3 regions of the Ralstonia insidiosa genome follow, and region 1 is predicted to be linked to each of the others. Evidence: predicted binding sites of a transcription regulator. Region 1 holds the regulator's gene; each other region holds the start of a gene.

Region 1 (9,929 bases):
TGCTCGAGCTCGGCCAGGGTTTCCTTGCCGCATTCGATGTTCATGCACACGTAGTGAGCCTTGGCCAGCTTCTGGATCATGTAGGCCAGTTGACGACGGCCCCAGTCCTCGACGCGATGCACCTGACCGCCTTGGCTTGTGACCGTGCTCTTGTAGCGCTCGATCATTGCAGGCACTTGCTCGCTCTGGTCCGGATGGACGATGAATACGATTTCGTAATGACGCATTGACGCTCCTTGTGGATTAAGCCGCCCGGGCGTCACACTCCGGTGCAGCAAGGTTGGTTAGCCTGCCATTATACGCAGGCTTTGGCGATTTTTTCAATACCGATCAATGACTTGCTGCAGGGAGACAGTTTCTGCCTGAGCACGCCCGGCCGCGAGAAGGAGCATCAGCAGCACACGCGCCTTATACGGATTGAGCGTGCCCGTCGAGGCCCAGCCCTGCCCGGTGGGTTGCGTCGGCACGACGCCCGCGCCAGTACGTGTCGAACGCAGCACAAACACGCCTTGCCGGCTGGCGCGCTCCAGTGCAGCCTCGAGATTCGTGTGGATAGAGCCCGCGCCGGTGGCCGCAATCACGAGCCCCTTCACACCGGCTGCGACCAGCGTATCGACCAGTCGCGCATCCGGCTGCGCATAGCTCGCCAGCACCTCCACCCACGGCCATTGCCCCGCCTGCGGCATCGGCAGCACATCGGTCGAAGCCGGGCGCTGGGTCGTGCGCGTGAACTGCACCTGCGTGTCGAGTACGAAACCCACCGGACCACTATCCGGCGAAATAAATGCCTCTACCGCGTAGGTGTGCCCCTTCTGGACATCACGCGCCGCATGCACGCGCTGATTGAGCGCCACCAACACACCACGCCCGCGCGAGGCCGGACTGGCCGCCAGCCGCACCGCGTTCAGCAAATTCAGCGGACCATCGGCCGACAACGACGTCGACGGCCGCATCGCCGCCGTCATGACGATGGGCGTATCGGTCTGCTGCGTCAGGTGCAGCAGCATGGCCGTCTCTTCGAGCGTATCCGTACCGTGCGTGATAACCACGCCATCCACGCGCTCAACATCGATCCAGTGATGGACACGCGCAACCAGCTTCTCCCACACGTCAAAGGTCAGGTCCTTGCTATCGATCTGCGCGACCTGCTCGGCACGCACATTGGCAATGCGCTCCAAACCAAGCTTGCTGGCCGCAAGCAATTGATCAATGGGCACAGCGCCGGCTCGGTAGCGGGCGGCGGAGCCGGCATCATCAGCAGACCCGGCGATCGTGCCGCCGGTGGCGAGGATGGCAATGGTAGGCAAGGACATCGTTGCAGACATGCGTGGTGGGCAAGGCGCGCATTGTATCCGCGCGCCCCGCCTTTGCCGACGCGGGATTGCCCTTGGGCGAGCACCAAAGCAAAACGCCGGCACACAGGCCGGCGTTTGCAGGAAAAGCCGCGTCGCTTATTTCTCGACGAAAGCGCGCTCGATCACATAGTCACCGGCCTCACCCATGCGCGGCGAAATCTTGAAACCACGCGCATCGAGCAGCTTGCAGGTGTCATCCAGCATGGCCGGGCTGCCACAGATCATGGCGCGATCGACCGCCGGGTCCAGCGGCGGCAGCCCGATGTCAGCAGACAGCTTGCCGTTGTCCACGAGATCGGTCAGGCGGCCCATGTTGCGGAACGGCTCGCGCGTGACGGTCGGGTAGTAGATCAGCTTCTCGCGCACCTGGTCGCCAAAGAATTCGTTGTTCGGCAACTCGCTGGTGATGAAGTCGGCATAGGCCAACTCGCTCACCTGGCGCACGCCGTGCAGCAGCACGACCTTTTCGAAGCGCTCGTAGGTATCCGGGTCCTGGATGATGCTCATGAACGGTGCCAGGCCGGTGCCGGTACCGAACAGGTAGAGGTTCTTGCCCGGCAGCAGGTCATCCAGCACGAGCGTGCCGACCGGCTTCTTGCTCACCAGCAGCTTGTCACCCACTTTCAGGTGCTGCAGGCGCGAAGTGAGCGGGCCGTTCTGAACCTTGATGCTGAAGAACTCCAGATGCTCTTCGTAGTTCGGGCTGGCAATGCTGTAGGCACGCATCAGCGGCTTGCCCTCGACTTCCAAGCCAATCATGACGAAGTGGCCGTTATGAAAGCGCAGCGCTTGGTCGCGCGTGGTCTTGAAGCTGAACAGGGAGTCGTTCCAGTGATGGACGCTCAGAACGGTCTCTTGATTGAATGCGGACATGGTGACGTTTGGCCAGCCCAACGAGGCTCAATCGGGCTATGTGGCGGTGCAAAATGCGGTCAAGGCCTTGATTTTATGCGATTCCCCTTAGCCGCGCCTGTATGGATTGCGCATAAGCTTCTAACCAGCCGCACAGGTTTTGACTTGGGTCAGAGGCTGCGGCGCACCCGCGCAACACGCCGCAACGAAATCACTTGCGCTTCCCGCGTCACTGTATAAAATCACAGCACCTGTTCAAATATACAGTACGCCAATGGCCACCCTCACCCCCCGCCAGCAGCAGATCTACGACCTGATCCGCCAGACGATCCAGCGCACCGGCTTTCCGCCCACCCGCGCCGAGATTGCTGCGGAGTTTGGCTTCTCGTCGCCCAATGCTGCTGAAGAACACCTGCGGGCGCTGGCGCGCAAGGGCGTGATCGAGCTGACGCCAGGCGCCTCCCGTGGCATCCGGCTGCGCGCAATGGGCGCTGATGCGAGCCAACACCAGTTTTCGCTGCCATCGATGGGGTTGATGCAATTGACCTTACCGCTGGTGGGCCGTGTGGCTGCCGGCAGCCCGATCCTGGCCGCCGAGCATATTGATCGGCAATACCAGGTCGATTCGTCACTATTCTCAGCCCAACCGGACTTCCTGCTGAAGGTGCGCGGCATGAGCATGCGCGACGCAGGCATTCTGGACGGCGACCTGCTGGCCGTGCAGCGCGCGACCGAAGCTACCAACGGCAAGATCGTCGTTGCACGACTGGGCGACGACGTCACGGTCAAACGCTTCCAGCGCAAGGGACGTCACGTCGAACTGATCGCTGAAAACCCCGATTTCGAACCGATCCACGTTGACCTGGATCGCGATGAGTTTCACCTGGAGGGCTTGGCCGTCGGTCTGATCCGGCCTGCTGCTCCGTAAATCTCTGGCGCAGATCGGCGCCGAATTTCTTCGCTGTTTGATTCAACCTGGAGGTGAGCCACCGGCTCGCCAGGGCGGAGTCTTGCCGCTCGCTTTCCACCCGAACCCACGAGGTCTGCCATGCGACTCGGATCGATGTCTTCCCAACGCCGCCCGGTGCATCCGGTGCCCTTCCGCCAAACCCAAGGCGTGCGTATCTACCAGGGGGAACAACGCCGCACGATGGTCGGCAGCATGGCCGCCATCTGCCGCATGTTGGATGCGATTCCGGCGGCCTCTCGAACGGCGGGCGCCGAAGGCTGCTGAAGATGATAGAGAGGCAGGAATCACGCTGCGACGGCCGATCAGGGCATTCCCCAATGCTGCCGCCGCAACTGATTTCATACACTTGCCGTGCCCTGAGGACAGGGCTTTCTTCAACTGATTTTCGGCCCGCCATTTGAGCGGGCTGTTTTTTTGCACGCAAGTTGCTGCAGCGGCACATTCGCAGATGTTCCGCCAGCAAAACAGACGTTTACCCGGATTTTGTTTGGCGTACGTGACAGTACTATTGCTAATGCCCTCAGGGGCAATTGAGATCGCTGAATTCGAAGCCCGCAGATTGCGGGCTTTTTTTTGCGCCGCAACCCGCCATCCGGCATCGCATCTACACGCTGCCAGCTTTCTCCACCACGAGAATCCGCGCCGCGCCGCGTGGATGCGCCACGTGCTCGCAGCCAATGTCCGCAAAGAAGATGTCACCCGGCTCGAGCACCGCAACCTTCTCCGCGCCAGCCTCTCGATAGTGCATATCGACGGTACCGTCGAGCACCACGAAGATCTCCTCACCATCGTTCACGTGCCAGCGATAAGGCTGGTCAGTCCAATGCAAGCGCGTCGTGATGCCGCTCATATTGGCGATGTCGAGTGCGCCCCAGGCACGCTCTGCGGTGAACGACTTGGCGCGGATGATCTTCATGGCGATCGTGCGATCGTTTATTGCATCGACGGCAGGTTGCCGATGCGCACCAGCATTTCGGTAAACATCTGCATATCCAGGTCGAGATCCGGTACTTCCTTGTACTCGTTGGCGTTGTGCGCGGTGTACTTCTTGCCTGGCATGGCGGGGCCAAAGTTGATCGCGTTCGGCATCAGCTTGGCGGTGGTGCTGCCGGCAGTCGGCACAGGCTTGGCGTCCAGACCTGTCGTGTCACCGTAGATGTTGAGCAGCGTCGACAACCAAGCCCCCTTCGGATCGCGCGCCATCCAGTTGCCCTGGTCGTGGTTGATCTCCAGGGCGATATGGTTGGTGTTGGCCCACGCATTGATCTTGCCAGCGATCTCGCCACGCAACGCGTCAGGCGTTTTGCCGCGCGGCATGCGCACGTTAGCGGTCACCTCTACGCGGCCATTCTTGTCACCGATCACGGTCGGCGAGATGGTGAGCGGGCCCATGAAGTCGTCCTTGTAGGCAACGCCGATGGTGTTGCCGAGATAGTCGGTGCCGTAGAGGTCGGTCAGGTAGCGCACGGCATGAGCGTAGGCATTGTCGGCCAGGCCCAGATCCGCCGCGCGCAGGAACAGCGCCAGGCGCGGTAGCGGATTCACGCCCTCTTCCGGGCGCGAGCCGTGCGCCGAGGTACCAGTAACCTTCACGACGATGCTGTCGGCATTGCGCGTGATGTCGATCGAGAACTTGCCCTGCGCCGCGAGGCTGCTCACGAATGCGTCGCGCTTGGCTTCGAGCGCGGCGGCAGCCACGCCCAAGTCGCCGCCCTTGAGTGTGGCCGTGGCCGTCTGCGGGATGGAGCTGGCCGATGCCGCTCCGCTCATCGAAACGATCGCCGTACGTGCCGAATCGCCCACCCCAGCCTGCGCGGGGAAGAACACCTTCAGTGCGCCCGAGCCCTTCTCGGCCACGACGGCTGGGTACTTGCTGTCGAGCACGATGTTGTACGCGGGCAGCTGCGTGCGCTCGCGGTAGTACTTCATGCCGTCGCCGCCGGTTTCTTCGGTGGTCTCGATCATCAGGCGGATCGTGCGCGCGAGCGGCACGCCGCTGTCTTTGACCGTTTTCATGGCGTACAGCGCGGCGGCAATCGAGCCCTTGTCGTCGATCGTGCCACGGCCGTACAGCAACGTGCCCACTCGCGTGACCTTGAACGGATCGAGTTTGGTGCCATCGCTGAGCACCCATTCTTCAGCCTTGGCGGGCACGACGTCGGCGTGCGTCAGGATGCCGAACTCGTCCGAGCCGGTGCCGGGCAGCGTGACTTCGAACACACGGTTGTCGACGTTGCGGAATTTCAGGCCGAAGTCGCGCGCCATGCCCTCGACCAGCTTGCCGAACGCCACGATGGCGGGGTTTTCGTGCTGCGGAATCTTGTCGTCGCGCACCGTGGGCAGCGCGACCATCTTCTCGATCGAGCCGATCACGGCCTGCTGGTTGTGCAGACGGTTATACACGCCGAGCAGGCGGCCGATGTTGATGAGGTCGTCGCCCGTGAGCGGCGCCTTTTTCTGGTACGCAGCCACACTGCCCGCGACTTGCGGGTCTGCCTTGGCGGCAGCGGCGAGGAAGCTGTTCAGGTCAGCCGATGCCTTGGATTGCTCAGCGGCGAGCAGCGCGTCGAGCTGCGGCTTCTGAAGCGTAGCAGCGAAGGCACCGGCACCCAGCGTCAGGGACAGCGCGATGGTCAGGACGGACAAGCCAATACGGGCAGGACGTTGCATCGAAACAGTTTCCGGAAAGGACGAAGGCGCCATCATAGGGGCGAAGCGCGAGCCACGCATTGTGCAGCGCGCAAAATGCGAAGCCACGCGGGCTGCGCGGTATGCTTGAGCCTTTCCCAGGAGGCTTGCCGCATGGAACCGTCTCTGGACACTGCTCCCGCTCTACTCAACGTGCTGGAAGATTTGCGCCGGCGCGAGCCCATCTTCCACAGGCCGGAATTCGGCACCCGCCGAGAAGATTTCGAGCGCATGACAACGGAGGATTTCTGGGAAGTCGGTGCTTCGGGCCAACGCTATAGCCGCAGCTATGTGCTCGGCGTGCTGGATGCCCGGCATGGGCACATCGGGGAGGATTTCTGGCAAACGCGCGACTTCCGCTGCCAGGAAATCGCACCGGATAACTATCTGCTGACCTACACGCTGGTGCAATCGAATCGCACCACACGCCGATCAACACTTTGGCGACGCACGATGGATGGCTGGAAGGTCGTGTACCACCAGGGAACCATCGTGGCAGACGCCTGAACGCAAAAAAGCCCGCAAGAAGCGGGCTTTTTTACTGAAACTTTTGGGGTGACCGATGGGATTCGAACCCACGACAACCAGAATCACAATCTGGGACTCTACCAACTGAGCTACGGCCACCGTTGTACGAACAGCTTAAACTGATTGCTGCCCGACGAAAAACGAGATTATACAAACATTCTTCCGGCGTGACTAGGGGGTGGCGCAATTTATGCCGCGACCGCCTCCTCGCCAGATTCTTCGCCACGCCGCAGGTGTGCCCGCGCCTCATCAAACAGCGCATGGGCATCCGCCAACGTCTTAACGCGAGCCAGCGCCTTGGAGTCCGACAACACGCGTCGCCAGCCGCGCGCACCCGCCACGCCACGATACAGCCCCAGCATGTGCCGCACCGCCGCGCCGGCGTAACCACCACGCTCCACCCAGCGTCCGACGTAGGCAATCATTGCGTCCTCCACCTCGGCGCGCGTGAGGGCCGGCGTGCCGGCATCATAGTAGCGCGCGTCAAACGCGGCCATCAGGTGCGGGTGGTGATACGCCTCGCGGCCGATCATCACGCCGTCGACGTGCGTCAGATGCGTGTCGATCTGCTCCAGCGTCTGCACGCCGCCATTGAGCAGGATCTCCAGATGCGGGAAATCACGCTTGAGCTGGTAGACCACCTCGTAGCGCAGCGGCGGAATCTCGCGGTTTTCCTTCGGGCTCAAACCCTTCAGGATGGCGTTGCGCGCGTGGACGATGAAGGTCTCGCAACCGGCCGCGGCGATAGTGCCGACGAAATCGCGTACGAAATCGTAGGTTTCGATGGCGTCGATGCCGATGCGGTGCTTGACCGTGACTGGAATCGACACGGCGTCGCGCATCGCCTTGACACCCTCCGCCACCAGCTTCGGTTCAGCCATCAGGCACGCGCCGAACGCGCCACGCTGCACGCGCTCGGATGGGCAGCCGCAATTGAGGTTGATCTCTTTGTAACCCCACTGCTCGCCGAGGCGCGCGGCCTTGGCCAGATCGTCGGGCTCGCTGCCGCCCAGTTGCAGTGCGACGGGGTGTTCGACTTCATCGAAATCGAGGTGACGCGGCACGTCGCCGTGCAGCAGCGCGCCCGTCGTCACCATTTCCGTGTAGAGCCAGGTATGGTGGCTGATCTGGCGGTGGAAGTAGCGGCAATGCCTATCCGTCCAATCCATCATGGGGGCAACGGACAGGCGGCGCGGGTTCGGCGTAGGGCGTTCAGCAGTCACAGCAAAATCAACGGTTCAATTCAAGCGCGCAGTTTACCGGTTCTAGTCCGACAACCCCAGCAGCGGATGCTGCTCGCGGCGCCACGGCGAGACAAAGAACGCGGCCACTTCGTCGTCACGCACGGTGTCAATGCTCGCGTGCTTCCACTTGGGTGAGTGATCCTTGTCGACGGCCAGGGCGCGAATGCCTTCGATGCCATCGCCCTCAGCAAACACGTGCGTCATCATGTCCAGCTCGCGGCACAGTTCATCGGCCAGCGTGGTGTGACGGCCGCGGCGGATCAACTCCAGCGTCACGGCCATCATCAGCGGCGAGCGCTTGGCCATGTGCGCAGCGGTCTGCGCGGCCCACTCGGCGTCAGTGCTGCCGGCCAGATTGGCCAGAATTGCGGGGATGGTGGCTTGGCTGAAACACGCATCGATCGCGGCGCGGTGCGGGATCACGATCGCTTTGGCGGCGTCTGGCACCGTTGCGGCTTCGGTGAAGCACGCGGCGATCTGCTCGGCGCTCTGCCAGGTACCTTCGCGCAAACGCTGCACAACGGTGGATAGCGCCTCAGTCGTGACATGGCAATCGGCCAGGCCAACTGACAGCGCATCCGCTGCCTCGATCATCTGCCCGGTCACGCCCAGGTATTCGCCCACATGGCCCGGCACGCGCGCCAGGAACCAGCCGCCGCCCACATCCGGGAACAGGCCGATGTTGGTCTCGGGCATGGCCATTTTCGTACGCTCGGTCACCACGCGCAGCGACGCACCTTGCGAGATCCCCATGCCGCCACCCATCACGACGCCGTCCATCAGGGCGATATAGGGCTTGGCGTATTGGAAGATCAGGTGGTTGAGGCGGTATTCCTCGGTGAAGAAGGTAACGAGCTGCGTGTGCTCACCCGCCGTGGCGGCGCGGTGGAAGAAGCGGATGTCGCCACCCGCGCACAGGGCCTTGCCGCCCTCACCGCGCAGGATGACGGCGTGGACTTCCGGATCGTGCTGCCAGGCCAGCAGCGCATGCGACATCGCGCGGATCATCTCCAGCGACAGCGCGTTCAGCGCTTGCGGCCGGTTCAGCGTCAGCCAGCCGATGCCGCCGCGTACCTCGGCGATCACGTTGGGTTGGACTTCGGCCTGGGGCGCGGTCAATGCAGTGGATTCCATGTCTCTCGAGTGTTGTTGTACGAATAACGGGTCGCACTGTACACGACGCGCTTCTTAAGCGAGGAAGGGCTCTAGCCCGCCCCCTTTCGCGACACGGGTGTTGGGCGTATATCTGCGAATTGGAGACAACACACATCACAACAATCAGATGAATCCTGCCAATGGCGCCGCCGGCGCGTCCAGTTTCGACCCGGGCCTGATCCTGCTGGCCTTCGCACCGGTCTTCCTGCTGACCATCGGCGCAGAGGCCTGGTATTGGCGCAAACGCGATCCGTCCATCTACAGCCTGAAGGACACCGTTTCAAACGCCTGCCTCGCGCTCATGCACCAGGCATCGGACGCGTTTTTCCTGTGGCTGATGATCAAGACCGTGTATTCGTGGACGTACAGCCATGGCCTGCGCGCAGTGCCTGAGACATGGTGGTCGTTCGCCCTGCTCTTGCTGTTGCAGGACTTTCTGTACTACTTCTTCCACCGCGCCAGCCACCGCGTGCGCTGGATGTGGGCGTCGCACGTGACGCATCACTCGTCGGAGGGCATGAATTTCTCGACCGCGTTCCGGCAGAGCCTCACCTACCCCATCTCAGGGATGTGGCTGTTCTGGATTCCGCTGGCGTGGATCGGCTTTACGCCGGATTGGGTGATCCTGGCCGTGGGCCTGAACCTGGCGTTCCAGTTCTTTGTACATACGCGGCTGGGCGCGCTGGATTCGCGCTACGCGGGCTTCTGGCGCTGGCTCGGGCAATACGTGAACACACCGTCCGTACATCGTGTGCACCACGCCAAGAACCCGCAGTACATCGACCGCAACTACGCCGGCGTGCTAACCATCTGGGATCGCATATTCGGCAGTTTCGTGCCCGAGGAAGAAGCGCCCACCTTCGGCATCACGCGGCAAGTCCACACGCACAACCCGATCACCCTCACCTTTCATGAATGGCGCGATATGTGGACCGATGTGTTTCGCGATCGGGACATCCGCTATCTGTGGAAGCCACCCGAGTGGCGCAGCCCGCGTTCGGCCGCAACGGCAGAACCGAGCAGCATTGGCTCACCTTCCTGAGCACAACGCATCAAAACAAAACGCCCCGAAACCTCGGGGCGTTTTTGTTGGCAGATCGACTGGCGATCAGACCGCTTCTTCACGCGATGCGCGCT
Region 2 (9,929 bases), 1.3 Mb from region 1:
TACTTGCGCGCCAGCAGCATGCATCCCGCGATCCCAATCGCGAGATAGGAGGCCACATGATTGGGCTGGTTGAGGTTGCCCCAGAGGCGCCGCTCGCCCGTCGACAAGTCAGGCGTCATGACATCGAGCGGCAAACTGGTAATACGAAGTAACTGAGCAATTTCGATGGCAAACGTCAGCAAACCGCCAAGCATGAACCCGAGCACGATGGCGTCGACAGCTCCGGGAATGTCGCGGCAACGTGCTCCCAAAACACAGGCGACGATTGCTCCCAACAAACAAAGCGTCGCAGCGATGGTGAAGAACGGGTTGATCGGCGGTGCAAATGCCATCTGCGCAAAAAGCGCCAGAATCAACAACGCTGGTGCAAGTGCAATGCGCGGCAAATTGCCCAGCTGAAACCGCGTTGTGGCCAGCAACACCAGTGCGAGCGCGGTCCAGCAGCCGCTGGCCACGTACTCGCTGTAGAAGGTCGGCAGCGGATAGGTATGCAACGCGACCAGATAGGGGGCGGTTGCACACAATGCAAGCAACACCCACGCGGGCAGCAATGGAAGGCGAGATCGAAGCATAGGAACGTCAGTCAAGCTGGATTATTGCGACTGCACGCGAGGAGATGCCAAACACCTCGAGGCAAAGCTTGGCAATATAGCGCAAGGGAAATGCGTGGCGCGAACAATTGCGCACACCACATCTCGATACACGACCACAACAGCAAAAAGAAAAGGGCGCCAAAGCGCCCTCTCCCTTCCAGAGACTACAGCCTGATCAGTTTTGGCAAGCTGCCGGCAGGTACGGGTACATCGAAGCCTGCGAGGCGGGAGCCGTTGCAGTGGCGGTGGCGGTGCCGCACGTCCAGGACACCGTGCCATCAGCCTGGCCAACGCCGAAGATACCCAGGTACTTCTGGTCAATCTGAGAGGTACCCGGCATGCTCAGTTGAACCACAACGGAGACCTGGCTGGCGTTGTTGGCATAGCTAACAGCCCGCACATACTTGGCGTTGCTAGCCAGCGGTGCGACCGGCGAGGCGCTCGGGAATGCGCCGGTACCTGCAGAGGTAAATGCCTCGGTCACGGCAATCTTGGCCGCATCCAGATCCGTCGTCGCTTCAACCAGCTTCGACTTGACCATGTAGTTGTTGTAAGCCGGCAGCGCGATGGCAGCCAGGATACCGATGATCGCGACCACGATCATCAATTCGATCAGCGTGAAACCCTTTTGGACACGCTTGTTGATACGCATCGACTTCATGAAATCCCCCGGAAATGTGTGGTTAAAGATGATGCGGGTTCTACAAAGCAGGGATCGTGCCAGCCGCAAAACCCGCATTCGCACTCCAGAAACAGGCCCAAACTAGGCAAAACGCGCAGCATCAAATGACAATTCTTGACACCACATGACAGAAGTCGTTAGTTTTGTGACTATTGATCCACAATTTTGCTGATATCTTGATGCTTCTGTGAACCGCTCGTGATTGGGCGAAAAAGACGGCAGACCCGCGACTTCGTCTCGTGCCTCCCGGGCGGGATCAAAGCAAAACGGGCGGCGAGTTACCTCGTCGCCCGCACCAAACACTCGGTGTGCAGACTAGCCCCGCCTTGCGCCTCTCAGTTTTGACACGCTGCCGGCAAATACGAATACATGGTTTGAACCGCAGCCCCCACCGCGTAGTCATTCGCGGTTTGCGCAGTGCCGCAGGTCCACACCACAGTTCCATCGGACTGCCCGATGCCGAACATACCGAGATAGTGACCATCGATCTGCGGGATGCCCGTCTTACCAAGCGTCACGACTACACCAACGCTGGAAGCCGTTCCTGGATAGTTGTACTTGATGGCCGTGACATACTGCGCGTTGCTCGCCACCGCCTGGGTGATGATGGGCGGCGAATTTGTACTCGGAAACGCGCCGCCGCTAGACGAATACGCTTCGTTCACCGCGACCCGCGCAGCATCCAGCGTCGTCGTCGCTTCGGTCAGCTTCGATTTGACCAGGTAGTTGTTGTACGCCGGCAGCGCAATCGCCGCCAAGATCCCAACGATCGCCACCACGATCATCAGCTCGATCAGCGTAAAGCCGTGCGCTCGGCGCCGTGTTCCCCTGCTGTGCTTGAAGCCCATGACCTATCCCCAAAAGGCATTTTGTTGTGGGAGGCCACGGTGCAGGGACTATGCCAAGGCACACACTGCGTTTTCGGGCGAAAAACTGGCGCACCTTGATGGAAATTTAGCCGCGAATCTGACCATTCTTGACAGATTTTCAGACAGATCGCGTCATCACCTACTTTCGGGGGGATTCGTTCGGATTAGGCCTGCCGCAACGTCCGTCGGCTCAGCCACCAGCCGACGGTGACCACGATCAGCGCACCGGCGCAGCCAACCACTACATCCGCGTATGGCACCGAGTACGCAAACCACGCAGCATCGACAGGGTCCGTGACCAGCATGTCGCCGGCCAAATAACCGAGCAGCGCGGCGCCCAGCGTGACGATGATCGGAAACCGCGCCATCACGCTCACCAGCAACGTGCTGCCAAAGACGATGAACGGAATCGACAGCCCGAGGCCCAGGACAAGCAGGAGGAAAGTCGTGCCCGGCGGCCCCTTCTCCGCCGCTGCGGCCACGGCGACCACGTTATCGAGCGACATCACCAGATCGGCAATCAGGATGGTCTGGACAGCAGGCCAAAGGCCATCCCGTTGCTTGCGATCATGCGCGTCGCCCTCATCCGCTTCGGCCAGCAGCTTGATGCCGATATAGACCAGCAGCACAGCACCGATCGTCTTCAGATAAGGCAACGCGAGCAACTTGACGGCCAGGATCGTCAGCACGATACGCAGCACGATGGCGCCGGCACTGCCCCAGAAGATCGCCTGCTTCTGCTGCCGCTGTGGCAGATTGCGCGCAGCTAGGGCGATAACGACCGCGTTGTCGCCCGACAGCACGATATTGGTCAAGATGATGGAACCAAGCGCAAACCAGAATGCGCTGGACGTAAGCACCATGAATGTTCCCGAGGATCTTTTTGTTGGAGAGGGATAACAGGCAAGAGACCACGTCTTTGCTTATACACAGGTCGTGCACGGCGCGCATGTTGCATCGCTCGCAAACCGTCGCGCCCAAACAAAAACGGGAGCCGAAGCCCCCGTTCTCGCACAACCTCAAACCTTGCCGATTACAGCATCGCCTTGAGCAGACGCGCCATTTCCGACGGGTTCTTGGTGGTCTTGATGCCGCACTCTTCCATGATGTCCAGCTTGGCTTGCGCGGTGTCGGCACCGCCCGAGATCAGCGCGCCGGCGTGGCCCATGCGCTTGCCCGGAGGCGCGGTCACGCCAGCGATGAAGCCCACCACCGGCTTCTTCATGTTGTCCTTGATCCAGTAAGCCGCATTGGCTTCGTCCGGACCGCCGATCTCACCGATCATGACCACGGCGTCCGTTTCCGGATCGTCGTTGAACATCTTCATCACGTCGATGTGCTTCAGACCGTTGATCGGGTCGCCGCCGATACCGACAGCCGACGACTGGCCCAGGCCCAGCGCGGTCAGCTGGCCCACGGCTTCGTACGTCAGCGTGCCCGAGCGCGACACCACGCCGATGCGGCCCTTGCGGTGGATGTGACCCGGCATGATGCCGATCTTGATTTCGTCCGGCGTGATCAGGCCCGGGCAGTTCGGGCCCAGCAGCAGCGTCTTGCTGCCGGCCTTACGCATCTTGTCCTTGACCATCATCATGTCGCGCACGGGGATGCCTTCGGTGATGCAAACCACCAGATCCAGTTCGGCTTCGACGGCTTCCCAGATTGCGTCAGCGGCGCCTGCGGGCGGCACGTAAATCACCGACACGGTGGCGCCGGTTTGTGCCTTGGCGTCCTTGACGGTGGCGTAGATGGGAATGCCTTCGAAGTCTTCGCCAGCCTTCTTCGGGTTCACGCCTGCCACGAAGGCGGCCTTGCCGTTGGCGTAGTCGCGGCAGCCGCGGGTGTGGAACTGGCCGGTTTTACCGGTGATCCCCTGGGTGATGACCTTGGTGTCTTTGTTGATCAGAATCGACATGCTGTAATCCTTTTATGCAGCGAGCCGCGCCGTCATGTTCAACGGGCGCTGCTCGCGTTCGCGTATGGTTGGGTCAGCGGGCGGCTTACTTGCCGGCGGCTGCGGCCACGACCTTCTCGGCGGCCTCTGCCATCGTGTCAGCGGCGATGATGGGCAGACCCGAGTCAGCCAGCATCTTCTTGCCGAGGTCTTCGTTCGTGCCCTTCATGCGCACAACCAGCGGCACCGACAGCGACACAGCCTTGGCCGCAGCGATCACGCCTTCGGCGATCACGTCGCAACGCATGATGCCGCCGAAGATGTTGACCAGAATGGCCTTTACGTCCGGGTTCTTCAGCATCAGCTTGAAGGCTTCGGTCACCTTCTCGGTGGTGGCACCGCCGCCCACGTCGAGGAAGTTGGCCGGCTCGCCGCCGAACAGCTTGATGGTGTCCATCGTGGCCATGGCCAGACCAGCGCCATTCACCAGGCAGCCGATGTTGCCGTCGAGCGAGATGTAGGCCAGGTCGAACTTCGAGGCTTCGATTTCGGCCGGGTCTTCTTCATCCAGATCGCGGTAGGCCACGATTTCCGGGTGACGGAACAGCGCGTTCGAGTCGAAGTTGAACTTGGCGTCCAGCGCGATGACCTTGCCGTCGCCGGTCAGGATCAGCGGGTTGATTTCCGCTTGCGAAGCGTCGGTTTCCCAGAATGCCTTGTACAGGCCTTGCAGGGCTTGGCGGGCTTGCGGAACGCTCGCGTCCGGCACGCCGATCTTGCGGGCGATGTCGTCAGCGTCAGCATCGGTCAGGCCGGTCGACGGTTCGATGATCAGCGTGTGGATCTTTTCCGGGTGCGATTCAGCGACTTCTTCGATGTCCATGCCGCCTTCGCTCGAGGCCATCAGCGCGACCTTCTGCGACACACGGTCCACCACCAGCGACACGTACAGTTCCTTCTTGATGTCCGCGCCTTCTTCGATCAGCAGGCGCTTGACCAGCTTGCCTTCCGGACCGGTCTGGTGCGTCACCAGGGTCATACCCAGGATGCTGCTGGCGTATTCCTTGACCTGGTCGATGCTCTTGGCAACCTTCACGCCGCCGCCCTTACCACGGCCGCCCGCATGAATCTGTGCCTTCACGACCCACACCGGGCCGCCCAGGGTTTCAGCGGCTTTGATAGCCTCGTCGACCGAGAAGGCCGGAATGCCGCGCGGAACCGGCACATTGTATTTGCGCAGGATTTCCTTGCCTTGGTACTCATGGATATTCATGCGTGTTTCCTTTGCTAGGCAGAGTGAGTGTGATGAATGTTAAGGATCGAAAAAAGCGCGCGAGCAGCGCGGCGCCCTTCAGGACGAGGGCTCTGGCGACAGCTCGGTGCGTGGCGGTTGGATCTTGGTCTCGGGCTGGTAGGCATACCAGCGCGGATAATGCTTACGGACCACCTCGCCCTCGAAGTGCAGGGCATGGCAGCCGTGGAGTTGGTAAGGCGGCTTTTCGTCGGGCTCGATCGGTCGGAGGTCGTTGGAGTTGTCGCGCACCGGAAAGACATCGCCCGCAAACGCCTGGATGGCGGCAGTCGGCAGCACGCCGCACAGCTCGGTCAGGTGCGTACAGCCCGCCACGCCGCCAAGTCTCTCACGCGAGGCCTTTCGAAAACCCTTCATCAGGTTCAGGCCGATGAGCTTGCGGTAGGCCGGACCGATGGTGTCGCAATGTGTGGGGTACGGCACCCAGTCGGAGCACGCTTCAGCGTCCACGACGTTCATGCGGGTATCGATGGTCACGCGCAGCCACAGGTCATGCAGCGGCTGGCCTTCCGGGCGGACGCCGCCGCTGGCCAGCGGGATATCGCGAGGCTTGGTGTCGGTCAGGCGCGCTTCGATGTCCCACAGGCCGTCTTCCCGCAAATAGGCCTCCACCGTGATGGCACGGCGGTGGCGCATGACGCGCGGGACGGGAGCAGACAGAGGCATGGACCAGACAGACCGATAGGACCGATGGAGGCGGCGCACGCGGATCTCGCGCATCGCCTACGGGACGTCTGCAGCAGCGCATCAGCCGCCACACACGAACACAACCCGTCCTGCAACCGAAGTAGAGGACGGTATCAAAGACTTGGATTTTAACACGTCGTTACGACTGTACTGCGTCGTATGCTGCAATGCGGTGCTGGATGGGTTGCAACGACCGCCTGAGGTGCAACCTCTTGGATCGGCACGCAAACGGATTGTCCGCGCAAATTGTCGAGAGATCGCCGACGTTCAGTCGGATTCATCACCGCCATCCAGCAATTCATCTGCGCCCGAAATGATGCGCGAGACCACCGAACGAGAGAATCCGCGCGCCATCATGTAGCGGACTTGCTTGGCACGCTCGGCCAGATCAGCCGGTGTGCGGCCGAAGCGCTTATCCCAAAGTGCCTTGGCCCGCGCTACCTCGGTACTCTGCAGTTGGGCCTTCACCTCACCCAGCGTTTCTTCGCCGAGTTGGTGCGTTTTCAGTTCCTGCATCAGCCGGGCGGTACCGTAGCGGCTCGCCCGGCGGTGCACCACGCTTTCAGCGAAGCGTGCATTGGACAGCCAATTCTCGCCTTCCAGCCAGTCCAGCAGCGCATCCACTTCCTCCGCAGATTCCGCATGCGGTGCCAGCTTGCGGCGCAGTTCGGCACGGCTATGCTCGCGCCGGGACAAATAGCCCAGCGCGCGCGCCTTGAGTGATAGCGGTTGACGGGGCAACGGCATGTGGCTTCACACCCCAAAGAAAAACGCCCGCCGTTGGGGAACGGCAGGCGTATGAAGCTCGATAGAGCCGCCAATCTGCGCCGGCGGCCAACCCAATTACTCTTCCTCGACCTCGACTGCGGCCGCCACGACAGCACTCATTGGTGTCACGCCCAGTGCTTCGCGAACCTTGTTCTCGATGTCGCGGGCCAAGTCAGGGTTCTCGCGCAGGTATTCGCGGCAGTTGTCGCGGCCTTGGCCGATGCGCTCGCCGCCGTAGCTGTACCAGGCGCCGGACTTCTCGACGATCTTGGCCTCGACGCCCAGGTCGATGATTTCGCCTTCGCGCGACACGCCTTGGCCGTAGAGGATGTCGAAGATGGCTTCGCGGAACGGCGGCGCCACCTTGTTCTTCACAACCTTGACCTTAGTTTCGTTGCCGACCACGTCATCGCCCTTCTTGATCGAGCCGATGCGGCGGATATCCAGACGCACCGACGCGTAGAACTTGAGCGCGTTACCGCCCGTGGTGGTTTCCGGCGAGCCGAACATCACGCCGATCTTCATCCGGATCTGGTTGATGAAGATAACCATGCAGTTGGTCTTCTTGATGGTGCCGGTCAGCTTGCGCAGGGCCTGGCTCATCAGACGGGCTTGCAAGCCGGGCAGCGCGTCGCCCATTTCGCCTTCGATTTCAGCCTTCGGCACCAGCGCGGCCACCGAGTCGATGACGATCAGGTCGACCGAACCCGAGCGCACCAGCGCATCAGCAATTTCCAGGGCCTGTTCACCGGTGTCGGGCTGGGAGATCAGCAGGTCCGGCACGCTCACGCCAATCTTGTCAGCGTAAGTGACGTCCAGTGCATGTTCTGCGTCAATGAATGCGCAGGTGCCGCCCAGCTTCTGCATCTCAGCAACCACTTGCAGCGTCAGCGTGGTCTTACCGGACGATTCCGGACCATAGATTTCAATCACGCGGCCGCGCGGCAGACCACCGACGCCCAGCGCCACGTCCAGCCCCAGCGAGCCCGTGGACACGACCTGGACCAGCTCCACCTCGGCATCGCCCATCTTCATGATGGAGCCCTTGCCGAACTGCTTTTCGATCTGCGCGAGCGCGGCAGCCAGCGCCTTCTGCTTTTCTGCGCTCATCGTGGCTGCCTTCTTGCCGTCTTCCATGGTCGTCCTTCGTGCGATTTGGTGTATAAATGGGCCGCAAGGGCCGATGATTCCTGCGTTTGTTCGCAACAGCAGATCCGCTGCACGGCCTGACGCTGGAACCAATCTCGATACTTTAGCGCCGCCAAGACTACAGCACCGCGAGTTCGGAGTACTGTATAAAAAACCAGTGGTTTTGACAAGCCTCCAGCGCAGCGATTGCGCAACAACACGCGTGAAAATAATGTAGCGGGCGGGATGGGCAGGCCAGACACCCTGCTCAGCATCGCGGGGAGACACGCATGCGCATCCTGATAGCCGAAGACGACGCCACCCTGGCCGACGGGCTGACCCGTTCGCTGCGCCAGGCCGGCTATGCCGTCGACCGGGCCGAAGACGGGGCCGCCGCCGACGCGGCGCTTGCCACGCAAACGGCCCAGACCTATGACCTTCTGATCCTCGACGTGGGGTTGCCGCGCCTGTCAGGGCTGGAGGTGCTCCGACGCCTGCGTTCGCGCGGGGCCATGCTGCCGGTGCTGATCCTGACCGCCGCAGACAGCGTGGAAGACCGCGTCAAGGGCCTGGATCTGGGCGCCGACGACTACATGGCCAAGCCCTTCGCCCTGTCCGAACTGGAGGCACGCGTGCGTGCGCTGGTCCGGCGCGGCACGGGCGGCGGCGCCACGCTCGTCCGGCACGGCCCGCTGGCGTTCGACCAGGTCGGCCGCATCGCCTATATCCATGACCAGATGATCGACCTGTCGGCGCGTGAGATCGGGCTGCTGGAGATCCTGCTGGCGCGCGCGGGCCGGCTGGTGTCGAAGGAGCAACTGGTCGACCACCTGTGCGGCTGGGGCGAAGAGGTCAGCAACAACGCCATCGAGGTGTACGTCCACCGCTTGCGCAAGAAGATCGAGGTGGAGGGCATCCGCATTGCCACCGTGCGCGGGTTGGGCTATTGCCTGGAGCGCGCTGCCGCCCCCGCCACCTCAGCCACCGCCCATGGCTGATCGGCTGGCCTGGCCGTGGCGTCGCCACCGGATACCGCGCGCACCGCGCCCCGGCGTTGCCCCCCAGGCTGACGACCGCGACCTCGCCGATACCCTCCCCCACCTCGAAGACGACGCCACCGGGCCCGTCGCCCGATCGCTGTTTGGCGAGATTCTCGACTGGATGCTCGCGCCACTGTTGCTGCTCTGGCCGATGAGCATTGCGGTGACGTACCTTGTGGCCAAGTCCATTGCGAATGCGCCCTACGACCGCGCGCTGGAATCAAGCGCCATCGTGCTCAGCCAGCAACTGCGCGAAGTGAACGGGCGCGTGACGCTGCAATTGCCGATCTCCGCGCGCGAGATCCTGCGCGCGGATGAGACCGACAACATCTATTACCAGGTGCTCGGCGAGAGCGGCGAGTTCGTCTCGGGCGATCGCGACCTGCCGCTCCCCCCGGAAGAAGACGCCAATGCCGGCAGCCTCGTGCAATTGCGCGACGACCATATCCATGGCGCAGAGATCCGCGTGGCGTATACGTTTGTGCAGCGCCCCGGCATGACCGGCGGCAAACCCGCGCTGGTGCAGGTGGCAGAAACGCTCGACAAGCGTGCGCAACTGGCCAACGAAATCATCAAGGGCGTGATCCTGCCGCAGTTCGTGATCCTGCCGCTGGCGGTCATCCTGGTGTGGTTCGGGCTCACGCGCGGGCTGGCGCCGCTCAATGCGATTCAGGAGCGCATTCGCGCGCGCAACCCGGGCGATACCAGCCCCATTGACGAAGGCGCCGCACCGCAGGAACTGACACCGCTGGTGGCATCGTTCAACGACCTGCTCGGGCGGCTGGAGCAATCCGTGCAGACGCAGAAGCGTTTCATTGCCGATGCCGCGCATCAGATGAAAACGCCGCTGGCCGGCCTGCGCATGCAAGCCGAGTTGGCCCAGCGCGAACAGTCGCCCGACGAGTTGCGCCGCACGCTCGCCCACATCGCCGACAGCTCGGACCGCACGGCGCACC
Region 3 (9,929 bases), on a different contig from region 1:
CGGGTGCCGGTTCAGTGGAAATCGCGGCTGGAGGTGGCCAGACGCCCCAGAAGTGGCGTCAGATCAACCAGGTGCTGGGCGACCAAGTGCCGCGTCTCGCGCTCACACTGCCATGTGCCGTAAACGCCCAGGAGTTGGGCGTTCAGCACCTCGCGGCGCTGGCGCTCGATCAGGCGCGGCCAGAGCACGACATTGATCGTGCCGGTCTCGTCTTCAATGGAGACGAAGATGGTGCCCTTGGCCGTGCCCGGCCGCTGGCGCACCGTGACGATGCCGCAGGCGCGTGCGAGCTGTCCGTTGCGATACCCCGCCAGCGTGGCGGCGGTAACAAAGCGCATGTCGTCAAGCCGGGGCCGCAGCAAGCTGATGGGGTGACGCTGCAATGACAGACCCAGGCTGCTGTAATCGGCCACCACCTCCTCACCGATGGGCGGGGCGGGCAGCACAAGCGAAGCTTCCACCGGACGCGCTTGGCGCAGTAGCGCATGGTCATGCCCGGGCTCCTGCAGTGCGAGCGTCTGCCACAACGCTTGGCGGCGATGGCCAGCCAGCGGCTTGAGCGCGTTGGCGGCGGCGAGCACATTCAGGTCGTGGCGATCCAGTTCCGCGCGATATGCCAGGTCGTCCACGCTGGTGAATGGGGCCTGTGCCCGGGCCGCTTCGATGCGCTGGGCGGCCGGTTGGCGCATACCACGGATGCGGTTGAAACCGAGGCGGATATCCGGTTGCGCCCTCTCCTCGCCTGCCGCGCCCGGACGTTCGTGCAACGTGCTGTCCCACACGCTGGCCGTCACGTCCACCGGCAGCACGCGTACCCGGCTGCGCCGTGCCTCCTGCACCAACTGTGACGGCGAGTAGAACCCCATCGGCTGGCTGTTAAGAAGCGCGGCAAAGAACGCCGCCGGCTCATGACACTTCAAGTAACTGCTGATGTAAGCCAACTTGGCGAAACCCGCCGCGTGGCTTTCGGGGAAGCCGTATTCGGCAAAGCCCTCCATCTGACTGCACAGCGCATCTACGAAAGCCGGGTCGTAGTTCCGCTCTTCCACCATCACCTGTTTCAGCCGCACCTGATGCTGCACCAGATTGCCCTTGCGCTTCCAGGCAGCCATGTCGCGTCGCAGGCGGTCAGCCTCGTCGGGCGTGAAATCCGCAGCATCAATGGCGATCTGCATGACCTGCTCCTGGAAAATCGGCACGCCGAGCGTGCGCTTCAACACGCCCTCCACTTCCTTGCCGGGATACGTCACGCAATCGGTGTTGCCGTTGCGCATGGCCTCGCGCCGCTGCAGATATGGATGGACCATGCCGCCCTGGATCGGCCCCGGACGCACGATGGCCACCTGGATCACCAGGTCGTAATACTTGCGCGGGCGCAGGCGCGGCAGCATCGATTGCTGTGCGCGCGATTCGATCTGGAACACGCCGATGGTCTCGGCACGGCAGATCATGTCGTAGGCTTCTTCGTCGCCCTCTGGCAGGTCTTGCATGGCGAGCTTGTCAGCCGTCTTGTAATACGCACGACGACCGGGCAGCGCGTCGACCATATCGAGCGTGCGGCGAATGGCCGTCAGCATGCCCAGCGCCAGCACGTCCACCTTCAGCAAGCGCAGCGATTCGAGGTCATCCTTGTCCCACTGGATGACGCGGCGGTTCTCCATGGCCGCGTTCTCGATCGGTACCAGGCGCGAGAGTTTGTGCTGCGCGATCACGAACCCGCCCACATGCTGCGACAAGTGGCGCGGAAAACCGCGCAACTCGCTCACCAGTTCAGCCCAGCGCTGCACCAGCGGGGATTCCGGGTCCAACCCCTGCTGACCAGCGCGCTCGGCAAACTCCTTGCGGCTATCCCACCACGCCTGCCCCTTGGCGACCTGCTCGATGATGCCGAGATCGATGCCGAGCGCGCGCCCAACGTCACGCAACGCACTGCGCGTGCGGTACGTGATGAGCGATGCGGCCAGCGCGGTGCGTGTCACGCCGTATTTTTTGTAGATGTACTGGATGACCTCTTCGCGGCGCTGATGCTCGAAGTCGACGTCGATGTCAGGTGGCTCGCTGCGTGCGCGTGAAAGAAAGCGTGCGAACAACGCATTGCCACTGTCCGGGTCCACCTCGGTGATCCCCAGGCAGTAGCACACCGCAGAATTGGCCGCCGAGCCACGCCCCTGGCAAAGGATGTCTTGGCTGCGAGCAAATTTCACCACGTCGTAAACGGTCAGGAAGAACGGCTCGTAGCCGAGATCGGCAATCAGATCGAGCTCCATGCCGATCTGCTTGAGCACCTTCTCGGGTGTGCCTTGTGGGTAGCGCCGCTTGGCACCGGCGTGGACCTCGGCGAGCAGGTACTCGGCAGGCGTCATGCCCTCTGGCACGACCTCGCTCGGGTATTCATATTCGATTTCATCGAGCGAGAATTTGCACAAGCCGGCCAGCTCCACACTGCGTTGCAGAGCACGCTTGCCACGCTCGCCCTGGTAGAGAAACGCGAGCTGCATGCGCGTGCGCATGGCTTGCTCGGCGCTGGGTGACAGCTCCAATCCACACTCGGCAATCGGCTTGGACAGGCGAATGGCCGTCAGCACATCGTGCAATGGCTTGCGCTGCCGCGTGTGCATCTGTACGCCGCCGGTGGCAACCATGGGCACATCGAGCTGCTCAGAGACTGCCGCCACCGTGCCGCGATGGCGGTCATCCGCATGCCGCAACGGCAACTCCAGCGCAATCGATAGCCGATCGCCAAATACGCCCCGGCACCACAACGCCTGCATGCGTAGTTGTTGCGGATCGGCGTCATAGTCGGGCAGCAGAATCGCCAGGCAGTCAGGCACACCGCGCAGGTGGGCCAGCTCACCCTTGGGCGCAGCCAAGTCATCGGCCAGCAGGCGGTATTCCCCTTTGGGCGCCGCCAGCCGCGCGTGTGTGATGACCTCGCTCAGGTTGCCGTAGCCCTCGATGTTCTGCGCCAACAGCACCAACCGCAGCCAGGGCTCGCCCTGTGCATTGCGCACGGTAAAGCGGCTACCGATGATGAGTTTGAAGTCCTGCTCCTTAGCCGCCACAAGCGCACGCGCGGTGCCGGCCACGGAGCATTCGTCGGTCAACGCCAAGGCCTGATAGCCGTATTGCTTGGCGCGCTCCACCAATTCTTTTGGATGCGACGCGCCCGTCAGGAACGTGAAGTTGCTGATGCAATGCAGCTCGGCATAGTCAGGCAGGCCGATGGAGGGCAATGTGCTTGTCGCCATGGCACGCTTAGCCGAACAGGCCGTGCAGATACCAGCGGGCGTCTTCCTCGCTGGCCGATGCCGAAACACGCTCGCGGTAGACCCAGTAGCGCACGGCGCCATCGTCACCCCGGCCTTCTGCGATGAAGTAGTCGCGCTTGATGAGGGCGTCGTCCCACCAGCCGGATTCAATGCGTTCGGGCAAGGACACCAGCCGTAGCAGTCCGCGGTAGTACGGATAGTGCTGGCGCGTCAGCAGCGGGATGGGTTTCTCCAGCAGCCACAGCGGCCGCTCGGGCTGCTGCGCGTGCCATTGCGCCAGCGCCTGACGCACAGCGGCGCGGCTATGCGCGGTGGTAGCAGCGTTCACCTCAACCCAGTGGTTGGCACGTTCGGGGCGGTGGTCAGCGCATGGCTGCGGGTGGCGCACGTTGTCTGCACCCAGCCGGGCGATGAGCGTGTCGATCAGGCGGGCTGCATCTTCCGCGCGGCCGCCCGGCTCGGGAAACAAGGATTCGGTGGGCGGCGCCAGCGGTGTGGCGTCTGTCACCGTCAGGCGCAGCTCGACCACCGGAGCGATCAGCGTGAGCCGGTGCACACGCTCGTGCAGCACGCGTGACAGATGCGCCAGCGTACGGACCGGCTGCGCCAGTGCGATCTCCACCGGCGTGGAAGACACGGCATCGTCACTGCTCCGGCCGCGCCGCCGCTCGTGCTCCAGCGTGAGCCGGTAGGTCTTGGCGCCCAGTTGATGCGCCGACAGCCAGCCGACCAGTTGCAGCAGCAGTTGCTCAGACGCCGCTAGCACGCCTTCGGCGCTGTCGATACGACCGGGCAGCTCCAGCGGCACATCAAAGCGCAGCGGCGCAGCAAACCATGTGAAGCTCTCGTGCCCATCGCCATAGGCCGCGTCGAGCGTATCAACCAGCAATGGCCCGCAGCGGCGGCGCAGGCCCGCACGTGGCAGCCCGCGCAAGTCGGCCAGCCTGCGGCAACCGAGGCCCTCAAGCCAGTCCGGGCGTGTCAGGCGAACCACGGCATCGATCGACAATGCATCCAGCAACGTCGACATGCGTTCCAGTCGCACCGCCCGTCGTACGCCACCTTGCAGGCCGCCTGAAGTTGCGGTGCGACGCCCGCGCACCGGTCGCGTGCTCGCCAGCCATGCGGCGCCGCGCGCCGTCGGTCCGGCGCCGAGCACGGGCACGGCACCTAACCGGTACGCGCAATACTTCACCGCCCGACACAGTGCGCGATGCCCGCCGAACAGGCGCAGGCTTGCCTCCACCTCCAGCAGCACGGTTGCCTCGTCGGCCACATCCAGCGTCACGTGTGGTGTGAATGCCAGCAGCGCCAGCGCCAGCGATTGCATCAGCCGTGCTTCAGCCGCCGGATCACGCTCAAGCTGTACAGCGTGCGGTACCAGCGCCTGCGCACCCGCCCGGCGTAGGCCCGCATGCACGCCTTCCCGCACCGCCAGACGGTTGGCCGATACCACGCGCTCCTGCTCCAGCACCACCACCGGCAGGGGCAGCGCGGCCCGGTCAGACCACCGGGGTCGAAGCGCGTCCAGCGGCAGTCGGGGCAGATGCACCGCGATCCAGAACGGCATGATCAGAAGCGTCCGACAGAGCATCGAACGCAGAAGAAGACGACAGCGCGGCCAGCAGCGACGCGGTGGCCGGGTCCATGGTGAAGGGCTCGGCGGGTTGTGTTGGCAACGCACGAACGGAAGCGCGCCCCGCCTGCAACGGATCCGCCAACGGCAGCAGCAACGGCGTGTCACGCAACGGCCCGCGCCGCTTGTGAAAGACGATGGACAACGCATCGCCACCCGCCGGCACCAGCCCAAGGCGCAGCACCGCCGGCGACGACTCGCGCAACGCCTGCGCCGGCCGGAACACCCAGATGGCGCTCTCGCCTGCTTGTGCCAGCACCTGCAGCCGGCGCAGTGCTCCAGGGCGCGCCTGGTTCAGCCAGATCAGCACGCCGCCGAATGCTTGGCTGCGCACGATCTGCTCGGCGGCCCACAGCAGGTCAGCAGGCTTGTCGGCACGCACCCAGACGATCTGTTCAGGAGAAAAATCCCAGCCGACCAGCCGCACGGCGTTGGGTAGATGTGGAGGGCCGACTAGCGCAATCCGTCCACCACTCAGCCCTGCCCCCGCGCACAGTGTGGACAGCGCCGGGCGCAGCAAACGACACTCACCGATACCGGGCTGAGGACACAGCAACTCGGTCAGCCCGCCCAGCGGCCAGCCGCCACCGGGCAATTCGGTGTTCAGCGTGTCATAACCGGTGGCCAGAACGCGGCCACTGGCGCGTGCCAGGCTGCCTGCACGCCACAGCGCCGGGTGCAGCGTCTCGGGCGCTGGTACTATCCGGGCTCTTTGCGCAGGCAGGCGCGACGCACACACCGCCGGCCCAGTGGCGACAGGGTGTTCCGCGACACCTTCAGCGGGAAAAAGAGACGGGGACGGCGCAAACATGGAAAGCGCGGGAGAAAATCGCGAATACTGTATGGATATACAGTATCACAACTTTCGCTCTGCGCTAGCCTGTTTCTAACCGTCCTTGCCGTTGCCCCATCTTGTCGCCCCATCCCACCTTGCCACCAACGGTGCGCAACCGAACCCATCCGGAGAAAACCGTGTTCACTTGCAAAAACCAGAGCTGCGGCACGCAGTGGGAACTGTCCGAAGTCGTTATCAAGGACGAAGGCCAAGGGCCGCTGTTCCGCTGCACGCTCTGTGGCGCGCGCAACTACGTCGAGCGTTTCGAAGCCGACGACGGCACGGTCGTCTACGAGCAAATCGAAGGCCGGCCGCTCAATTGAATTGACCCGACGCAACAACATGACCACCGAACCGACCGCCACACCTTTCAGCACCCTTGCGCTCGCCCCCGCCGTGCTCGCGAATCTCGCGCAGCTCGGCTACACCGACATGACGCCGATCCAGGCCGCGAGCCTGCCGATCACGCTCGCGGGCCACGACCTGATCGCACAGGCGAAAACCGGCAGCGGCAAGACCGCCGCGTTCTCGCTCCCACTGCTCACGCGACTCGACGCACGCAGCTTTGACGTGCAGGCGATGGTGCTGTGCCCGACGCGCGAACTCGCCGATCAGGTCACGCAGGAAATCCGCCGCCTCGCGCGCGCCGAAGAGAACGTGAAGGTGCTGACGCTCTGCGGCGGCACGCCGATGCGTCCGCAGGCGGAGAGCCTCGAGCACGGCGCGCATATCGTCGTCGGCACACCGGGTCGAATCATGGACCACCTCGAGCGCGGCAATCTCACGCTCGGCGCGCTGAAGACGCTCGTGCTCGACGAAGCGGACCGGATGCTCGACATGGGCTTCTTCGACGACATCGCCACGGTTGTGCGCCAGTGCCCGACCGACCGGCAGACGCTGCTGTTCTCGGCGACCTACCCGGACGGCATCGCCAAGCTGTGCCGCCAGATCCTGCGCAATCCGAAAGAGGTGAAGCTCGAAGAGCGCCACGACGACAGCAAGATCCGCCAGCGCTTCTACGAGGTAACGGATAACGAGCGACTGCATGCGGTCGGGCGATTGCTGAAGCACTATCGGCCGGTCAGCACGCTCGCGTTCTGCAACACGAAGCAGCAATGCCGCGACCTGCTCGACGTGCTGCGCGCGCAAGGCATCCACGCACTCGCGCTGCATGGCGAGTTGGAGCAGCGCGAACGCGATCAGGTGCTGATCCAGTTCGCGAACCGCAGTTGCTCGGTGCTCGTCGCAACCGACGTTGCCGCGCGCGGGCTCGACATCGCGCAGCTCGAAGCGGTCATCAACGTTGACGTAACGCCTGACCCCGAAGTGCACGTGCACCGGATCGGCCGCACGGGCCGCGCCGACCAGGACGGCTGGGCGCTGAGCCTGGCGAGCATGGATGAGATGGGGCGTGTCGGCAATATCGAGGAGGTGCTCGGGCGCGAGGTCGAATGGCACAAGCTTGCCGAGCTCGACAGCGGCAGCGAAGCGCCGCTGCTGCCGCCGATGGAGACCCTGCAGATTCTCGGCGGACGCAAGGACAAGATCCGCCCCGGCGATGTCCTCGGTGCACTGACCGGCGACGCGGGCTTTCGCGCTGACCAGATCGGCAAGATCAACGTGACCGAATTCTCGACCTACGTTGCCGTCGAGCGCGGCATCGCACGCGACGCGCTACGCAAGCTCAACGGGGGCACGGTAAAGGGCAAGAAGGTTCGGGTTCGGTTGATGGACGAATGACGCCTGCGCCGTCCTCAAGGCTCAAGGCCGCACTGTCAGTGCTTGGCTGGCGCCTTGCACAACCCCTGGTTGTAGAGGATGGCCTTGCTGGTGGAGGCGTAGTTGTCGGCGTCGCACGGCGGCAGGAAGCTTGAGCTGTCGCCCTGCATGCGTACGGCCACGGTGTCGGACAACGCCGTCAGACACTGTTGGTTGTCGCCACGGTGGTATTCCGTTACGGCCAGGTCGCTACGCGCCTTGTCGCGCTCGATCCAGTCCATGAAGGTGTCGCATTCGGAGAGCAGTGCACGCAGCGTCGTGCGGGCGCCGTCATAGTCCTTGGCAGCGTATTGCTTGTGCGCCTGGCCGATGCGGACCGTACGTTGGCGATCAGTGCACGCAGCGGGTGGACGGCGATACTCGCCATCGAACCCGGCGCGCATGCCGCAGAAGTCACGGCAAGCTTCCTGCGTGGCGGACGTATCGAGCTTGAGCACGCCGTTATCGCCCGACACCGCGATGCGGCATGCATCGGCCACGCCGGTGCGGCCCTTGAACGTACCGCTGACGGCGCAGGTATGGCAGTTCGCGCCCATGGTTTCGATGTTGAAGCGGTTGCCCTTGACCGACATTGCGCCGTGGCTGCTGCCGCCTTCCACATAGATGTACTCGCCCGGCTCAACTGCCGGGCCAGCTGCCATCGCCAGCACGCTGGCCGACAAGCCCAGGATTGCCACTGCGCGCCGTATCCACATTCCGCGTGTCATGGTGTTCGTATCCAGTTTCGGGAGGCGGGCTGCCTCCTGCACGGGCGACATTCTGGCGGCAGCGCACATGGCGGCGCAACCACCGCATGATGAACGGATGAACGATTGCGCTGGTCTAGATGTGCAACACCGCCAGCACGGCCAACACACCACCCAGCCCACCCACACCATACGAGATCACCTGCAGCCAGCGCCGGCGCGACAGCAACGTGATGGCCGCCAGCGCAATCGACACCTGCATCGCCACCACCGCCTGTGCCCAGCGATGGTGGTGATGCACGGCGCGCTCGCTGGCTTCGTCGGCTTCCTTGGCCAAGCGTTCCTGCTCTTCAGCCTGGCGGCGGATGTCTTCCTTTTCGGTGGCGTAGCGCTGGGCTTCGCGCTTGGCGGCCGCCTGATCGGCGCCGGGCAGTTGTGCGGTCAGCTCGGCAATCGCCTGCTTCTGGCCCTTGGCCTGGTAGTAGGCCCAGCGGTTGGCGGCTTCCGTCTTGTGGATGGCGGCTTCATTCTTGGCAAGCAACGCTTCGTTTTGTGTGGCACCACCCTGGTAGCCGAAGATGGCGCCGGCGGTCGACAGAATGGCCGTCATGACGGCGATGCGGCCGGCAAAGCTGTCGGCGTGGCCGGTTTCTGCGGCGTGTTCCAGCACATGGTCGTGTGCGCCGTGTACGTGAAATCCTTCAGACATCGTTGCTCCCCGTTTTGGTCTTGTGTGGTCATGCGCCCCGTCAGGCGCGGGCCTCACAATGCATGGACTTGTACGGAAACGCAACGCCCGGCAGTGCAGGTATCCAACGGCATGGGACACCCTTCCCTAAGGTATCCGTCTGGGTGTCAGGTCAGATTTCCGCGACGATTTCGTGGCGCAGGCCAACGAAACCGGGCGGACCTGATCGTGTTTGTGCCGCCGAAAGCACGGTTCGCAAGACCAGCCAAACTTGTGCTGATGGTTCGCAGCCAGGTTGAGGAGGAACGGGGGCGATATTTGCCCCCTAAGTTACCCCCTTAAGTTACCCCCTAAGGCGCCACGATCGACACCCCATACCGGGCAAAAATGCGCTGCAATTCACCGCTCTCGCGCAGGGCTTGCAGTGCACTTTCCAGCGCCTGCGCCAGCGCGCGCTGATCCTCCTTGACCGCCATGCCAATGGCCCAGCCACGCGGAGGCAGAACGGGCGACTCAAGTTCAGTGACGAGGAAGCGTGCGGCAGACTTGCCCTGCGTTTTCAACGCGCTTTCGTACTGCGAGCGCGTCACCATCACCGCGGCGATTTCGCCGGAGAACAAAGCGCGCAATGCCGCGTCAGCTTCAGCGTAGATCTTCACCTTGTCGCGCAGCGCGCCTTGGGCGCCCGAGAGCAAGGCATTGGCACCTGCCGACCCCTGTTCCGCACCGGTCGGCTGGCCGGCCAAGTCCTCGAAGCGGCTGACCTGATGGATACGGTCATGATCGTAGGCCAGCACGAACCCCTCACGGTGATACGGCGCGAAGATCAGCACCTGGTGGTTCTGGCGTATGAACGCGGGGTCAACCGGCACGTGCAGCATGACGTCGGCCGGGCCGTACCCCAGGTAGTGCCCCTTCCAAACCATGTTGCGCAGGTCGCCCGACATGCCGTCGTCGTCGGCATCGAACGGCAGCAGCGCGGCAGACAACCCCATCTGCTTGCTGAGTGCGTTCGCCAGCGCAACGTCGATGCCGG

Evidence for each region. Region 1 encodes LexA, which represses DNA repair genes until DNA is damaged. Its sites were predicted from a motif close to ACTGTATNNNNATACAGT; they were not measured.
Region 2: the regulator LexA is predicted to act here: its motif matches at 8,096-8,113, upstream of recA (recombinase RecA).
Region 3: the regulator LexA is predicted to act here: its motif matches at 5,743-5,760, upstream of imuA (translesion DNA synthesis-associated protein ImuA).

What each region holds. Positions count from the first base shown of each region.
Region 1 covers NZ_VZPV01000001.1:2,481,425-2,491,353, forward strand. The annotation lists gene rpsF (30S ribosomal protein S6) at 1-227, opposite strand, end outside; gene F7R11_RS11795 (asparaginase) at 321-1,313, opposite strand; gene F7R11_RS11800 (ferredoxin--NADP reductase) at 1,452-2,228, opposite strand; gene lexA (transcriptional repressor LexA) at 2,482-3,135, shown strand; gene F7R11_RS11810 (hypothetical protein) at 3,256-3,441, shown strand; gene F7R11_RS11820 (cupin domain-containing protein) at 3,782-4,093, opposite strand; gene F7R11_RS11825 (dipeptidase) at 4,111-5,847, opposite strand; gene F7R11_RS11830 (nuclear transport factor 2 family protein) at 5,980-6,372, shown strand; tRNA gene F7R11_RS11835 (tRNA-His) at 6,417-6,492, opposite strand; gene dusA (tRNA dihydrouridine(20/20a) synthase DusA) at 6,582-7,616, opposite strand; gene F7R11_RS11845 (enoyl-CoA hydratase/isomerase family protein) at 7,659-8,771, opposite strand; gene F7R11_RS11850 (sterol desaturase family protein) at 8,920-9,834, shown strand; gene typA (translational GTPase TypA) at 9,901-9,929, opposite strand, start outside.
Region 2 covers NZ_VZPV01000001.1:1,134,147-1,144,075, reverse strand. The annotation lists gene F7R11_RS05545 (PglL family O-oligosaccharyltransferase) at 1-572, opposite strand, end outside; gene F7R11_RS05540 (pilin) at 769-1,254, opposite strand; gene F7R11_RS05535 (pilin) at 1,611-2,123, opposite strand; gene F7R11_RS05530 (TerC family protein) at 2,309-3,007, opposite strand; gene sucD (succinate--CoA ligase subunit alpha) at 3,178-4,059, opposite strand; gene sucC (ADP-forming succinate--CoA ligase subunit beta) at 4,145-5,311, opposite strand; gene F7R11_RS05515 (DUF2889 domain-containing protein) at 5,390-6,016, opposite strand; gene recX (recombination regulator RecX) at 6,305-6,784, opposite strand; gene recA (recombinase RecA) at 6,881-7,942, opposite strand; gene F7R11_RS05500 (response regulator) at 8,224-8,931, shown strand; gene F7R11_RS05495 (sensor histidine kinase) at 8,924-9,929, shown strand, end outside.
Region 3 covers NZ_VZPV01000003.1:308,753-318,681, reverse strand. The annotation lists gene F7R11_RS23635 (error-prone DNA polymerase) at 12-3,248, opposite strand; gene F7R11_RS23630 (Y-family DNA polymerase) at 3,256-4,839, opposite strand; gene imuA (translesion DNA synthesis-associated protein ImuA) at 4,772-5,716, opposite strand; gene F7R11_RS23620 (hypothetical protein) at 5,878-6,063, shown strand; gene dbpA (ATP-dependent RNA helicase DbpA) at 6,083-7,480, shown strand; gene F7R11_RS23610 (hypothetical protein) at 7,516-8,226, opposite strand; gene F7R11_RS23605 (DUF4337 domain-containing protein) at 8,342-8,914, opposite strand; gene F7R11_RS23600 (substrate-binding periplasmic protein) at 9,244-9,929, opposite strand, start outside.